3 regions of the Sporacetigenium sp. TC11 genome follow, and region 1 is predicted to be linked to each of the others. Evidence: riboswitches for the same ligand, from Rfam matches in the RefSeq annotation. Region 1 holds a riboswitch; each other region holds the start of a gene.

Region 1 (4,465 bases):
TGGTGTATATAAGGAAGATTATTTAACTAAGGTAGTAGGCGAAAAAGTTATATATAAACTTAGAAGTATGGGATATCATGTAATATCTACACTGCCTACATCTGCAACTAGCCAAGTAGATTCTTTACAAAAAAGATGTGATGCTGCTAACTCAGGTGGTGCAAACCTATTTGTATCTATTCACTTTAACAAAGGTGGAGGATATGGTACAGAGATTTTTTATTCAAAAGAAGCTGGTGCAAAAACTAAAGCTGAAAACGTAATAAATCTTATAGATGATCTTGGATTTAGAAATAGAGGCGTTAAATACGGTGAATATATTGCAGATACACAAAATGGATTATATGTATTAAATCGCACGAGTATGCCAGCTATATTGGTTGAGGGATGCTTCATAGATACTTCTGATATGAATACATTTATAAATTACGGCCCAGCTATATACGATAAAATGGCGGATGCTATAGTAAATGGTTTAATTAAATAGAAAATTAGATAAATATAATGTTATAATAAAAACTAGGCTATAATACTAAAGTCTAGTTTTTATTTTTGGAGGTGTCGTTATGGATCGTATAGCTTTTAGTATATTTGGCATAGACATAATGTGGTATGGAATACTAATGGCAACGGGTATGATAGTGGCCACTATTATAGGTTTGAGAGAAGCAAAGAGACTAAATATAAGCGAAGATGATATACTTAATATAGTTCTTGTAGGAATACCAGCAGGTATAATTGGTGCAAGGTTGTATTATGTTATTTTTGAATGGGATTATTATGGTGCTAATCCATCTCAGATACTTAACTTCAGAGGTGGAGGAATGGCGATACATGGAGCTTTAATAGGTGGATTTTTAGCTGGATACCTATATTGTAGAATTAAAAAATTAAATTTCTTAAAGATGGCAGATACATTAGTTATAGGTATACCTTTAGCACAAGCTATAGGGAGATGGGGAAACTTCTTAAATAAGGAAGCTCATGGTGGTCCTACAAATTTACCTTGGGGCATAATGGTAGATGGTCAAAAGGTACATCCAACATTTTTATATGAATCTATATGGAATATAGGAGTATTTACATTTTTAATGTTATATAGGAAGAATAAAAAATATGAAGGTGAAGTTACCGTTTTATATATAATTGCTTATTCAATAGGTAGATTCTTCGTAGAAGGACTTAGAACTGATAGCTTAATGTTAGGGCCTCTTAGAATGGCTCAAGTTATAAGCTTAGCTGGAATAATAGTTGCTGTAATAATTCATGTATATTTAAGCAAGAAATCTAAAAATATAATAGATAATAAAGAAATAAATGAAAAATAAGGAGAGTTAATATATGGAATTTCATCACGTATCAGTGCTTTTAAATGAATGTATAGATAATTTGGATATAAAACCTGATGGTATATATGTAGATTGTACATTAGGTGGAGCTGGTCACTCTAAGGAAATAGTTAAAAAACTTGGACCTAATGGTCTTTTGGTATGCTTTGATCAAGATATAAATGCTATAAATACTGCAAAAGAAAGACTTAGTGATTATTCTGATAGAGTTAAACTTGTTCATAGAAACTTTGTTCATTTAAAAGAAGAATTAGAAAACTTAGGTATTAATAAAATAGATGGAGTTTTGGCAGACTTGGGAGTATCATCTCATCAACTTGATGAAGCCGAAAGAGGTTTTTCATATATGCAAGATGCTCCACTTGATATGAGAATGGATATAAGAAGTCCACTATCTGCATACGAAGTTGTAAATGAGTATGACGAGAAAGATCTTGCTAGAATAATAAGAGACTATGGCGAAGATAATTGGGCTAAGCGTATAGCACAATTTATAGTACAAGAAAGACAAGAAAAACCTATAGAAAGTACTGGAGAACTTGTTGAGGTAATAAAAAAAGCAGTACCTAAAAAGGCTAGAATGGACGGCCCTCATCCAGCTAAGAGAACTTTCCAAGCTATAAGAATAGAAGTAAACAATGAACTTGGAATAATAAACGAGATGATAGAAGATGCAACTTCAATATTAAATCCTGGTGGTAGAATATGTATAATAACTTTCCATTCTCTAGAGGATAGAATAGTTAAAAATGCTTATAAAGATTTGGCTATTGATTGTATATGTCCACCGGAACTTCCTATATGTCAATGCGATAAAGAATCTCTTTTAAAAATTATAAGTAGAAAACCTATATTACCATCAGATGAAGAAATAGAAGTAAATCCTAGATCTAGAAGTGCAAAATTGAGAGTTGCACAAAAAATATAGAGAAAATAGTCGATTTTTGTTTGCAATAAATCAGAAAAGTGATAAAATTTAAATCAGGATTAAAATTCGATAAAGGCAAATCTAGGGAAACTTAGAGACGCAAAGCTAAAGGGGCTAATTTTATTAATATAATTATGCTAGCCAGTTGCCGAAAAGTCGGCTATGAGTTTTGATTCGCAAGTACGTTAAAGATACAGGAGGTAACTTGTGAAAAATATTATATCCCATTCAGATCCTAAGTCACCTATATCAGAAGCATATAGAAGTATAAGAACTAGTATAGAGTTTAGTAATATAGATAAAAATATAAAAACTATAGTTGTAACTAGTTCAATGCAAGGTGAAGGGAAGAGCACTACAGCTTGTAATTTGGCAGTATCCTTTGCTAACTTAGGAAAGAAAATCTTGGTACTAGATTGTGATCTAAGAAGGCCAAGTATTCATAAGCAATTTGGAATTACAAATATACACGGCTTGATTGATGTTATTTTAGATTATAAAAACCTTGATGAATGCATTCAAAGAACTGATATAGAAAACTTAGATATAATCACATCTGGCCAGATACCACCAAATCCATCAGAGATGTTGAGTTCTAACAAGATGAGGAATTTAGTTAATAGTTTAAAAGATAATTATGACTATATTATATTAGATACTCCACCGGCTGGAATAGTAACTGATGCAGCTGTATTATCTAGTTATTGCGATGGAGTAATAATGGTATGTGCTTCTGGAGAAGTAGATATAGAAATGGCAAAAATAGCTAAAGAGCGTTTAAATAAAGTTAATGCTAAAATACTTGGAGCAGTTCTTAATAAGATGAAAATAGACAAGAATAAGTATTCAAATTATTACTATGGGGAAGATATTCCAAAGAAAAAACGCAAAAGAAACTAAAGAAATCTCCTAAGTCATATTATAATATGACTTAGGAGATTTTTTGTTATACTATATTATTTTCTTATGAACCATACGTGCACCAATTAGAGCAGCAGCTACTGTAGATACAGTAGCTATAGCTATATTTTTATATATTTTATTATAATTATTTATATTCATTTTTATTAGCTAAAGTATCACTAGGTTCAAGCCCACTACCATCTTCACGAACCCAATACCATGGTCCACCTAAATTGGCACCACCTGAAAATTCTCTTTCCTCATCTGTCCAATTTTCCATATTAGGATACTCTCTAGTATGATAGTATTTACGTCCATTAAACTCTTGAATACTGTCACCTTCATAAAAAATAATATCATCGTAATTATTAAAATATTTATATGCATATTCTACAGCTATCTTATCTGTAAATTCTTAATTAGAATTTATAGGTTTAGATGCTATGAAATCCTCCATTGTTCCATCAGGATAATAAGAAACAACTTTTTTAGTATATTTATGTACACATATAGCATCTTCAAATGAGTTGTATTCATTTCCATATATAAACGCATGATAATTATTCTTTATTTCCTTTGGCAATACGTCACCTTCTATAAGAGTATAATTGTACTCATTTCCATTTAAATCCTTCAGTATTTTTAAAGCTTCGTTAACTGTTATCGCTTCTTCAGCGTTTTCCTTCTTTTTAATTGTAGTTATTTTTTCTTCTAGATCGTTTAATTTAGAGTTATATTCTTTAGACAAATCACTATTTTTAGATTTTAATTCTTTTATTAATTTAGTAGCATCATCATATTTCTTATTAGAAATAAATTCTTCAATTTCCTTGATTTTTTTGTTTAAACTTTCTTCACTAATTTTCATTTCTGTTGAAGTTTTATTTTCTTCTTCTTCTGTTATTTTTTCATTTCCTTTACATCCTGTCAGCATTAGAATTACTAAAGTTATTAATATTAAGACTTTTTTTCTCACAGTAAAATCTTCCTCTCTTAAAATAATGTAAAAATATTCCACTGAAATATATTATAAGTGATTTTATTATCTAATGTATAAATTTTTGGAAAAGTTTAGAATATGTAAAAAAATAAAGGAATATAAATAAATATGTAGTAATATGTAAATATAAGGTATATTATAATATTTTTAGGGGGTAAGACAGTGAAGAAAATTTTGACGTTATTAATTTCATTTATTTTATGTTTTACGCAAATATCTTGGGGGCAGACGAAAGTAGTAGATACATCTAAAACTTATACCTACACCCAAATGGAAAGCGATTTA
Region 2 (4,465 bases), on a different contig from region 1:
TTTTTAGCTGAGTATTTAGTTTAGATTCGGCTTGTTTTGTTTCATCTAAATTAGCTACATTTTGAGAATTATTTTGTTTATCTTCATCAAATATTCCCTCAGATAAAAGCCTCATATTTTGATCTACTACTTCTACGTTTTCCTTAGGTATGTCGTTTGTACTTCCAGATATCAGAGATACTATTGATTTAACCTGCGAGTTGGTTAAATTAGTTCCTGGTTTTAGTGTTATGTATACTGCTGCTTTTCCAGGTGTCGATTCCTTTACAAATACAGATTTCTCACCTTGGGTTATATGTACTCTAGCATTTTCTACTTGGGAAAAGCTTTTTATTGTCTTTTCAATTTCTCCTTGAATCATTCTTTGTTTCTTGATTTCAAATTCTTCATCTGTTAAACCTATAGAAGATCCTTCATCCATTAGTTCAAATCCTTTTGAACCGTTAGTTATAGTTGGTGAAAGTTCTAGTCTTAACTTATCTACCTCTTGTTTTGGTACATATATTGTATTGCCTTCTATTTTTGTATCTACTTTTCTAGATTCTAGTTCCTGTGATATACTTGCTGCATCCTTAGGGTCTAGGTTTGAAAATAAAACATCATACTTACTTTTCTGAACATACGTCGCTGTAAATATAGTGGCAAGTATAACAGCTATTGCTCCTACTCCAATTGCTATTTTTTTAGCATTGCTTAATGACTTGAGTTTTTCAACACTATTAAGCAAGAAAATTTTGACTTTTTCAATTATATTTTGTTGTTCCATTTATTTACTCCTTGCTTAAAAGACTATATTTGCACCTTGTTTATTTCTTGATATGCTTCAACAAACTTGTTTCTTACTTCAAGAAGTAATTGCATAGACATTTGTGCTTCTTGTGCTGATAGCATAACATCATGCATTGCTACGTTTTCTCCTTTTATAAAGCTTTGAACCATATTATCTGAATTTACTTGGGCCCCATTTACATTATTTATAGCTTGTTTAAATATATCCGAAAAATTTGAGTTTGATTGTTCTGTTACCTTATTGTCATTATTTATTAGCTTACTACTAATTTGAGCTACTTCAGTTATCTTCATTCCCTACCCCTACCTTCCGATTTCTAAAGCCTTAGATATCATATTTTTTTGAGCATTTAATGTATCTACATTAGATTCATAAGCTCTTGATGCAGCCATTAAATCTGACATTTCTACTAATATATCTACATTTGGATATTCTACATATCCTTTTTCATTTGCATCTGGATGTGATGGGTCATACACTTGCTTTAATGGTGATTTATCATCTTCTATAGCCGCAGCCTTTACCCCTAACATCCCTACTTTTTCATCAAAGTTTTCTTCAAATACTGCAACTTTACGTCTATATGCCTCTCCATTAGCTCCCCTTGTAGTACTCATATTGGCTATATTTGAAGATATTGTATCTATTCTAAGCCTTTCTGATGATAACCCACTTGTACTTATTCTCATCCCACTAAAAACACTCATTTAATTACCTCCCAGATATAACACTCTTTGTTATTGATATCTTACTGTTCGCTAAAGTTACTAATGCATTATATTGAAGACTTGTAGCTGCTTGATTTACCTTTTCTGTTTCCAAATCAACATTATTTCCATCTACTCTCATACTTGTTGAATTATCTACCTTTTCTTCTATTTTAGGTGTTGCACTATTTAATGTTTCTTCGAAACTTACATACCTTCTTTTGTAACCAGGTGTATTTATGTTTGCTATATTATGAGCTATAGCTTTGCTCCTTAAATCTGTAGCGCCTAGTCCTATTTTAATTAAATCGTATGTATTCATGACTACCTCCTTATATAAAAAAAACTACTCCGAAGGAATAGTTAAATACGAACGCACTTAAATAAAGATACATAAGTGATGTAAATTCTGCTCGGATGCAACTGGCTGACATAGTTATAATAACCGTAGTCCCTATAGCTTTGTGTCCCTAGATTTCTCTAGGTTTACCTATTTAATTTTTTAATTGTACAATTTTTTTACATTTTTTTACAAATAAGCACATTTTCTGACAATCTTATTTCTAATATATTAAATTATATACTATTTTTACCTTTTTTACTATGTATTAAGGTAAATTGTGACAAAATTTTCCATTTTATATGTACTAAAAAAGCTACTCAGAACGAGTAGCTTTAAACTCATTCGCAACTGGCTGACATAGTTTTACAACCTTAGTCCCTATAGTTTTGCGTCACTAGATTTCTCTAGGTTTGCCTATGTAATTTTTGTGTAAATATATTATAAATCCATTATACGTAATTTTTACAAATTTTAATAGGGTTTTTTAAAATTTTACATAAATTTCTTTTTTTCTGCAATAAAGTAAATTTAACAACTATAATAATTCTAACTAAATTGTATTTTAAATTTGATTTTTATATAAAAAAAGCATGCGCATGAATTTAAATTAGTTCATACTCATGCTCTTATTTTAAACTACTTAAGAATATCAATAACAATATCACTAATGATATTATTTTGAGAATTCATATATTTATATGGGTTTGTCAAAACAATTTCTTTTGTATATTTGATAATATCTAAATAATCTTTTGTATAGCTTTCTTTGTTTTTAATTTTAGATTTAACTCCTTCTATCATTTGCTCTAGTACAATTAAGTTGGATTTAGATTCAGATAATTTAGTTTTTATACTGGTTATTTCCCTCAAAGTATTATTTATAATATCGATAGTTTTATAATCAGCAGTATCTTTATCTAAGTATATATAATCTGTTTTATTTTCTTTATGTTCTCTATCATCGTCACCTTGAAAATCTTTTTTTATATCATCTATTTGCTTAACAAAGTCTTTAATTGCATTTTTATACTTAGAATTTTCTTTGCTTTCATTATTTATTGCTTGCATATAAACTTTTTTAGCTTGTTCAAGAGAATTTTCTATTTGACTTATCTTTAGTTCTTCAGATTGAATTAAAGATATTTTTTCTTGAATATTTCTCTGTTGATAATCCATACTATTGACTTGTATTCTAATATCGTTATACACACCGAGATTTATATTACTATTTTTATCTTTTTTTATATCCTTTTCATTATCTGTTTTTTTGTCCCCTGTCTCTAGCTTATTATCTTTATAATGTGATAGATTTGTTTCATATATTTTCAGATCGGATTTATTGTTTATTATCATATCAATAACTCCTCAATTATATTATATTTATGATAAAAATAAAGAGTAAAGCCAACGCTTTACTCTCTATATCTAATTAATTATCTTAATAACTGCATTACACCTTCTGGTTGTTGCTTAGCTTGCCCTATCATAGCTTGTGCTGCTTGATTTAATAAGTTTAATTTAGATAAGTTGACCATTTCTTTAGCTACATCTACATCTCTTATTCTTGATTCTGCTGCAGTTAAGTTTTCAGATGAAGTTGTTAAGTTAGAAGAAGTTGCTTCTAATCTATTTTGAGTAGCTCCTAAGCTTGCTCTGTTAGTACTTATGCTTTCTAAAATAACATCTACTGCATCTTGTGATGCTTGTGCAGTTGTAGTATCAGTTACTAATAAGTTTTGAACTCCTGCTGCTGCAGTCTCTAAATCAAACAAAGCTACAGTTCTTGTTTCAGCATTAGCTCCTGCTTGTATAGTTATTGAAGCATTAGTTCCATCTAAAAGAGCTTTTTCATTGAACTTAGTTTCTACTCCTATTTGTAATATTTCTTCACCTAACGCCTTTAATTCTGTTGCTATTTTAGTTTGGTCTGCTCCTGTTAATGTTCCATTTGCACCTTGTACTGTTAACTCTCTCATTCTTTGAGCTATGTTTCCAGCTTCTTCTAAAGCACCTTCTGCAGTTTGTACTAAAGATATACCATCTTGAGTATTTCTATTAGCTTGTTCCATACCTCTTATTTGCGATCTCATTTTTTCAGAGATTGCTAATCCTGCAGCGTCATCTCCAGCTTTAGTTATTCTAAGACCTGAAGATAATTTTTCCATAGAATTTCCTGATAATGCAGTGTTTTTAGTCATTTGGCTATGAGCTATCATAGCGTTCATATTAGTGTTTACTCTCATTTTTTGCACTCTCCTTAGTTTTTAATCGACATCCTTGTCTTATTTATAGATACTTGGCTCAAGTATCCTACATTATATATATCGGTAAGTTTCTTAAAAACTTTACACCTTTTTATTAAAAATATTTAATTTTTCTTTGCTTAAATTTGCATAAGTGTTATTAGCTTGTTTTGATATTCTATATTCCATAAGTTCATTCTTAGCCTCATGAACCTTGATATTAAATAAGTTTGATATTTCTTTTTCTATTTCTAATAAACCTTCTTTAATAGCTTTTTCTCTAAAAATGTTTATATCATATATATCTTTTAGAATATCTTCTCTTTTTTCTAAATTTTCATCTATAATATCTAATTTTTCATTTTTTAAGCTTTCCAGTAAT
Region 3 (4,465 bases), on a different contig from region 1:
TGATAGATCTCTAGGTTATTTTTCAAAAAGCTTTGCTTATAAAAAAAGTGATATTGCAAGTAAATATATAGATATTATGAGTTCTATGGATTTTGACACTTTTCTTGAAAGATACAATCATGCTATAAGATTTATAAGGGAAGGTTTATATGAAGAAGGAACTCAAATATTTAAACACTTAACAGAGGAATACCCACAACTTATAGAGCCGTACATAGTCTTAGGACTTATTTGTATGGAAAGAAAAGATGAAATAATTGCAAGGAATTATTTTAATAAAGCTTTAACACTAGATAAAAGTAATGAAATTGTTATTAAGTTTATAGACAAAAGAGTATATAAAATAGATGAAAATATAGAAAAACCAGCTAAGAAAAATCCAAAGGACAAAAAACAAAAGAGCAGTAAAAATAAGAAAAAAAACAGTTTACCTGTAGCAGTAATTGCTCTTTTAACAGCAGGAATAATAGGTCAATCTATATATGGATACAATAAAATATCAAATTTAAATAATCAAGTTAGTACATTAAATACACAAGTTGGTAGTTATAAAGAAGATTTAATAAAATCAAAAGAAGAAAATTCTGAGCTTAAAGCTCAAATCGGAAGCATTAAACCTATAATTAAAAAAGAAGTTTTAATTGCAGATGAACATGCTCTTTATAAAAAAGCATTAGACGAAAAAGAAAGAGGCCTACGTAAAGATGCAATAAAAAGCTTTGAATATCTTGCAGAGTATGGAAAAGACAAGTTATATGTTTCAGAATCTATATATATATTAGGTAGCATTTATGAATCTAAAAAAGATTACGATACAGCTTTAAAATACTACAATAATTATGTAAATAGATATACAGCTAAAGATAACTACTACGATCACTCATTGTATAATATAGCTATGATATATAAAGCACAAGGTGATATAGCAAAATGTAGGGAAAAGTTAAATGAACTAATAAACCAGGTTCCAGATAGTATATACAATAATTCTACAACTAAAAAAATATTAAATAGTTAATTAAAAAGGAAAGCATTATTAAATGCTTTCCTTTTTTGTATAAATATATCTACATACTTTATTTTTCATCAAATTTAAAAGGGTTTTGTTATTACATAATGAATATATTATTATGTAAAAATATTGCAAGCATTTAAGGAGGAACCTAAGATGAAAACTTATACAATGTCAAAATTAGTGAAATCAGAAGATTTAAATCACCACGGAACTTTATTTGCAGGAAGAATGGCTGAATGGTTTATAGAAGGCGCATTTATAGCTGCTGCAAGCACATACAAAAATCCTGATAATATGGTTTGTTTAAAAATGCATGGACTTAAATTTACTTGTCCTGTAAACAAAGGAGAAATAATAACATTAGAGACTAAGGTTATTTATACAGGAAATACTAGTATGACTGTTTATGGTAAGGTTGTAAAAAACGGAGATATAGAAAAGGTTATAGTAGATGGTTTTACAACTTTTATATGTGTTGATGAAGATGGCAAAAAAATGCCTCACAATATAGTTCTACAAGAACCAGAAAATGAAGCAGAAGCAAAACTTAGAGAATATGCAAAAAACTTAAAATAAGTTGATACAAAAAAAGAAAGTATTATTGGTACTTTCTTTTTTTATATCAATTTACTGCAAATTTTGAGAAAGATCCCTGGCTTTCAAGGTCGTTGGCGACATTAGCGTAGCTAATCTTAGATTTTGTTAAATTTAAAAGGGTTTTGTTGTTATTTAATGAATATAATATTATGTAAATATATTGTAATTATTTACATAATATGTAGAAATTAGCATTAAAAAATATTATAATTAAATAAAATGGCATACTACGCAAATAAAGTTTGATTTTAGAGGGTAGTATAAAATATAAAAAATTCGATAAAGGCAAATCTAGGAAAACCTAGAGACGCAAAGCTACAGGGACTAATTTTATACTTATAAGTATAATTATGTCAGCCAGCTGCCGAAAGGAGCGGATTAATAAGCACTAACAATTTTAAAAAAAGGAGTGGTTTTTTGAAAAAGAAGATGCCAATAATTTTAACAACTCTAGCTGTACTTCCATTAGCAGCAATAGATGCTAATGCAGCACCTAATGTGGGTGTAGTTACAGCTTCTTCGTTAAATGTAAGAAGTGGACCGAGCACAAATGATAAAATTTTATTTAAATTAAAAAGGAATGATAATGTAAACATATTAGATAATTCAAATGGATGGTATAAAATAGAAGCCAAGTCTGGAAAAGTAGGATGGGTATCTGGGAAATATATAAATATAGGAAATGCACCTAATCAACAGGATAGTACAAGTACATTAAAAAAGGTAGTAAACATAGACGGATTAAACATGAGAAGTGGACCAAGTACTGCATTTAGGGTAAATAAGGTATTAAACAAGGGAATAGAGGTAGAAGTAGTATCAGAAAAAGATGGTTGGTCACAAGTCAAATATAATAATATGAGCGGACATGTAGCAAGTAGATTCTTAGATGATAAGACAGAGTCTAAACCAGTACAACCACCTAAAGAAGATATTGTACAAGATAATAATGAACAACCGGTTAAGAGTATAAAAAAGGTTGTGAATATAAATGATCTTAATATGAGAATGGGACCAAGTACTAGATATAAGGTAATAAGTGTATTAAATAAAGGTGTAGAAGTAGAAGTAATATCAGAAAAAGATGGATGGAGTAGTATAAAATATAATAACCAAACTGGTAGTGTAGCAAGTAGGTATCTAAATGCTACAAAAATTCCTGACAATACTCAAAAGCCAGATGAACCTAAGGTTCCTGATAATAATCAACCTATAATTACTGTACAAAAAACAGTAAATGTAGATGGGCTTAACATGAGAAGTGGGCCTAGTACTACATACAAAGTAGTTACGGTATTAAACAAGGGAACTAAGGTAGAGGTAATATCAGAAAAAGATGGATGGAGTAAAATAAAGTACAATAATCAAAATGGCAATGTAGCAAGCAGATATTTAAATGAAATAAAAATTCCAGATAATACTCAAAATCCAACACAGCCTGATGTTCCTAACACAGGGGATAATAATTATGGAAGTAATAATGGGACTGTTGAGGAAAAGGTTTTAAATTATACTTTAGAGGAACATTTAGCAAAACAAGTAGTACTAGATCAAGTAATACATTCAGCAAATGTTAGAAGTGCAATTACCCTTACTAGCTTTTCAAGAGCAGTTGAAGATGATATAAAATATTATCTAGATCCAGTTAATTTTGTAAAAACTCCAAATGGAATGTATCAATTTTTAAAGTTAAATAATTATAGAGAAATATCTGAAGAGAAGTTAAATAGCTATTTAAACAATTTAAAGTTTAACTCTAATCAAAAAAACATATTTGAAAACAAAGCTAAAGTATTTATAGATGCATCGAAAAAACATAATGTAGATGTTGTATATTTAATATCACACGCTATGTGGGAAACTGGATATGGAACTTCTCGTCTAGCACAGGGACAGACTTTATATTCATACAAAGGACAAACCCTTAGCCAACCTGCTGTTGTATATAATTTCTATGGAATAGGGGCTATAGACAAAAACGCAAACGTATATGGAGCAGAGGCTGCATACTGTAATGGATGGACAAATGTAGATGCAGCTATATATGGCGCTGCAGATTGGATATCAAAAAATTACGTTAATAGTTCAAAATATAATCAAAACACTTTATATAAAATGAGATGGAATTATGATGTAACTTGGCATAGGTATGCAACAGATGTAAACTGGGCAAATGGAATAGCAAATATTATGAACAATATATCTTATATGTATAATAATACAAATATAGTTTACGAAGTACCTAAATATAAATAATAAGAAAGTATTTAATAATTGAATATATACAAAGCATATGATAAAATAACTAAGTAATTAAATAAGACAGTTTATTTGTACCATCCTGTCTATAAACAAAACTAGGGCTATATATTACAATTATTGTAGTATATGCTTTTGTATTTTTTTGTTTATAAAGAGGCTGTTAGGCCTCTTTTTTATTGCGTTTTTGTATCCTAGACATTGAGGAGGCACTATGAAGAAAATAGGTATTACAACAACAGTTCCAATAGAAATTCTTATAGCAGCAGGATATACCCCTGTTGATTTAAATAATATATTTATTACGTCAGATGATTACTTTAGTTATATAGATATGGCTGAAAAAGATGGATTTCCTAAAAGTATGTGTGCTTGGATTAAAGCAAAATACGGAGTATGCATAAAACACAACATAGAAGATATTGTTGGTGTAGTTGAAGGAGATTGTTCTAATACAAAATCTCTTATGGAAGTACTTTCTTTAAATAATATAAATATACATCCTTTTTCATATCCAAATGATCACAAAAAAGAAAGTTTAAAAAAAGAAATGGATAAGTTTATGGATATCTTTAATGTAAGTATAGAAGAAGT

What was found. A riboswitch is a leader RNA that binds a small molecule or an ion and turns the genes downstream of it on or off. The one in region 1 is predicted to bind cyclic di-GMP.
Region 2: another riboswitch for cyclic di-GMP. It lies ahead of ACUSRV_RS13175 (flagellar basal body protein); the one in region 1 lies ahead of ACUSRV_RS02280 (CpsD/CapB family tyrosine-protein kinase).
Region 3: another riboswitch for cyclic di-GMP. It lies ahead of ACUSRV_RS04570 (SH3 domain-containing protein); the one in region 1 lies ahead of ACUSRV_RS02280 (CpsD/CapB family tyrosine-protein kinase).

Annotation. Positions count from the first base shown of each region.
Region 1 covers NZ_JBYVNY010000001.1:462,552-467,016, reverse strand. Annotated here, with positions in the region: gene ACUSRV_RS02295 (N-acetylmuramoyl-L-alanine amidase) at 1-487, shown strand, start outside; gene lgt (prolipoprotein diacylglyceryl transferase) at 567-1,328, shown strand; gene rsmH (16S rRNA (cytosine(1402)-N(4))-methyltransferase RsmH) at 1,342-2,277, shown strand; cyclic di-GMP riboswitch class I at 2,342-2,430, shown strand; gene ACUSRV_RS02280 (CpsD/CapB family tyrosine-protein kinase) at 2,485-3,177, shown strand; gene ACUSRV_RS02275 (hypothetical protein) at 3,326-3,460, opposite strand; gene ACUSRV_RS02270 (hypothetical protein) at 3,596-4,156, opposite strand; gene ACUSRV_RS02265 (M14 family zinc carboxypeptidase) at 4,343-4,465, shown strand, end outside.
Region 2 covers NZ_JBYVNY010000009.1:127,521-131,985, forward strand. Annotated here, with positions in the region: gene fliF (flagellar basal-body MS-ring/collar protein FliF) at 1-766, opposite strand, end outside; gene fliE (flagellar hook-basal body complex protein FliE) at 790-1,083, opposite strand; gene flgC (flagellar basal body rod protein FlgC) at 1,093-1,497, opposite strand; gene ACUSRV_RS13175 (flagellar basal body protein) at 1,502-1,819, opposite strand; cyclic di-GMP riboswitch class I at 1,913-1,998, opposite strand; cyclic di-GMP riboswitch class I at 2,181-2,265, opposite strand; gene ACUSRV_RS13180 (hypothetical protein) at 2,477-3,193, opposite strand; gene ACUSRV_RS13185 (flagellin N-terminal helical domain-containing protein) at 3,274-4,083, opposite strand; gene fliT (flagellar protein FliT) at 4,186-4,465, opposite strand, start outside.
Region 3 covers NZ_JBYVNY010000002.1:329,488-333,952, forward strand. Annotated here, with positions in the region: gene ACUSRV_RS04560 (tetratricopeptide repeat protein) at 1-1,018, shown strand, start outside; gene ACUSRV_RS04565 (acyl-CoA thioesterase) at 1,169-1,591, shown strand; cyclic di-GMP riboswitch class I at 1,887-1,981, shown strand; gene ACUSRV_RS04570 (SH3 domain-containing protein) at 2,030-3,868, shown strand; gene ACUSRV_RS04575 (2-hydroxyacyl-CoA dehydratase family protein) at 4,086-4,465, shown strand, end outside.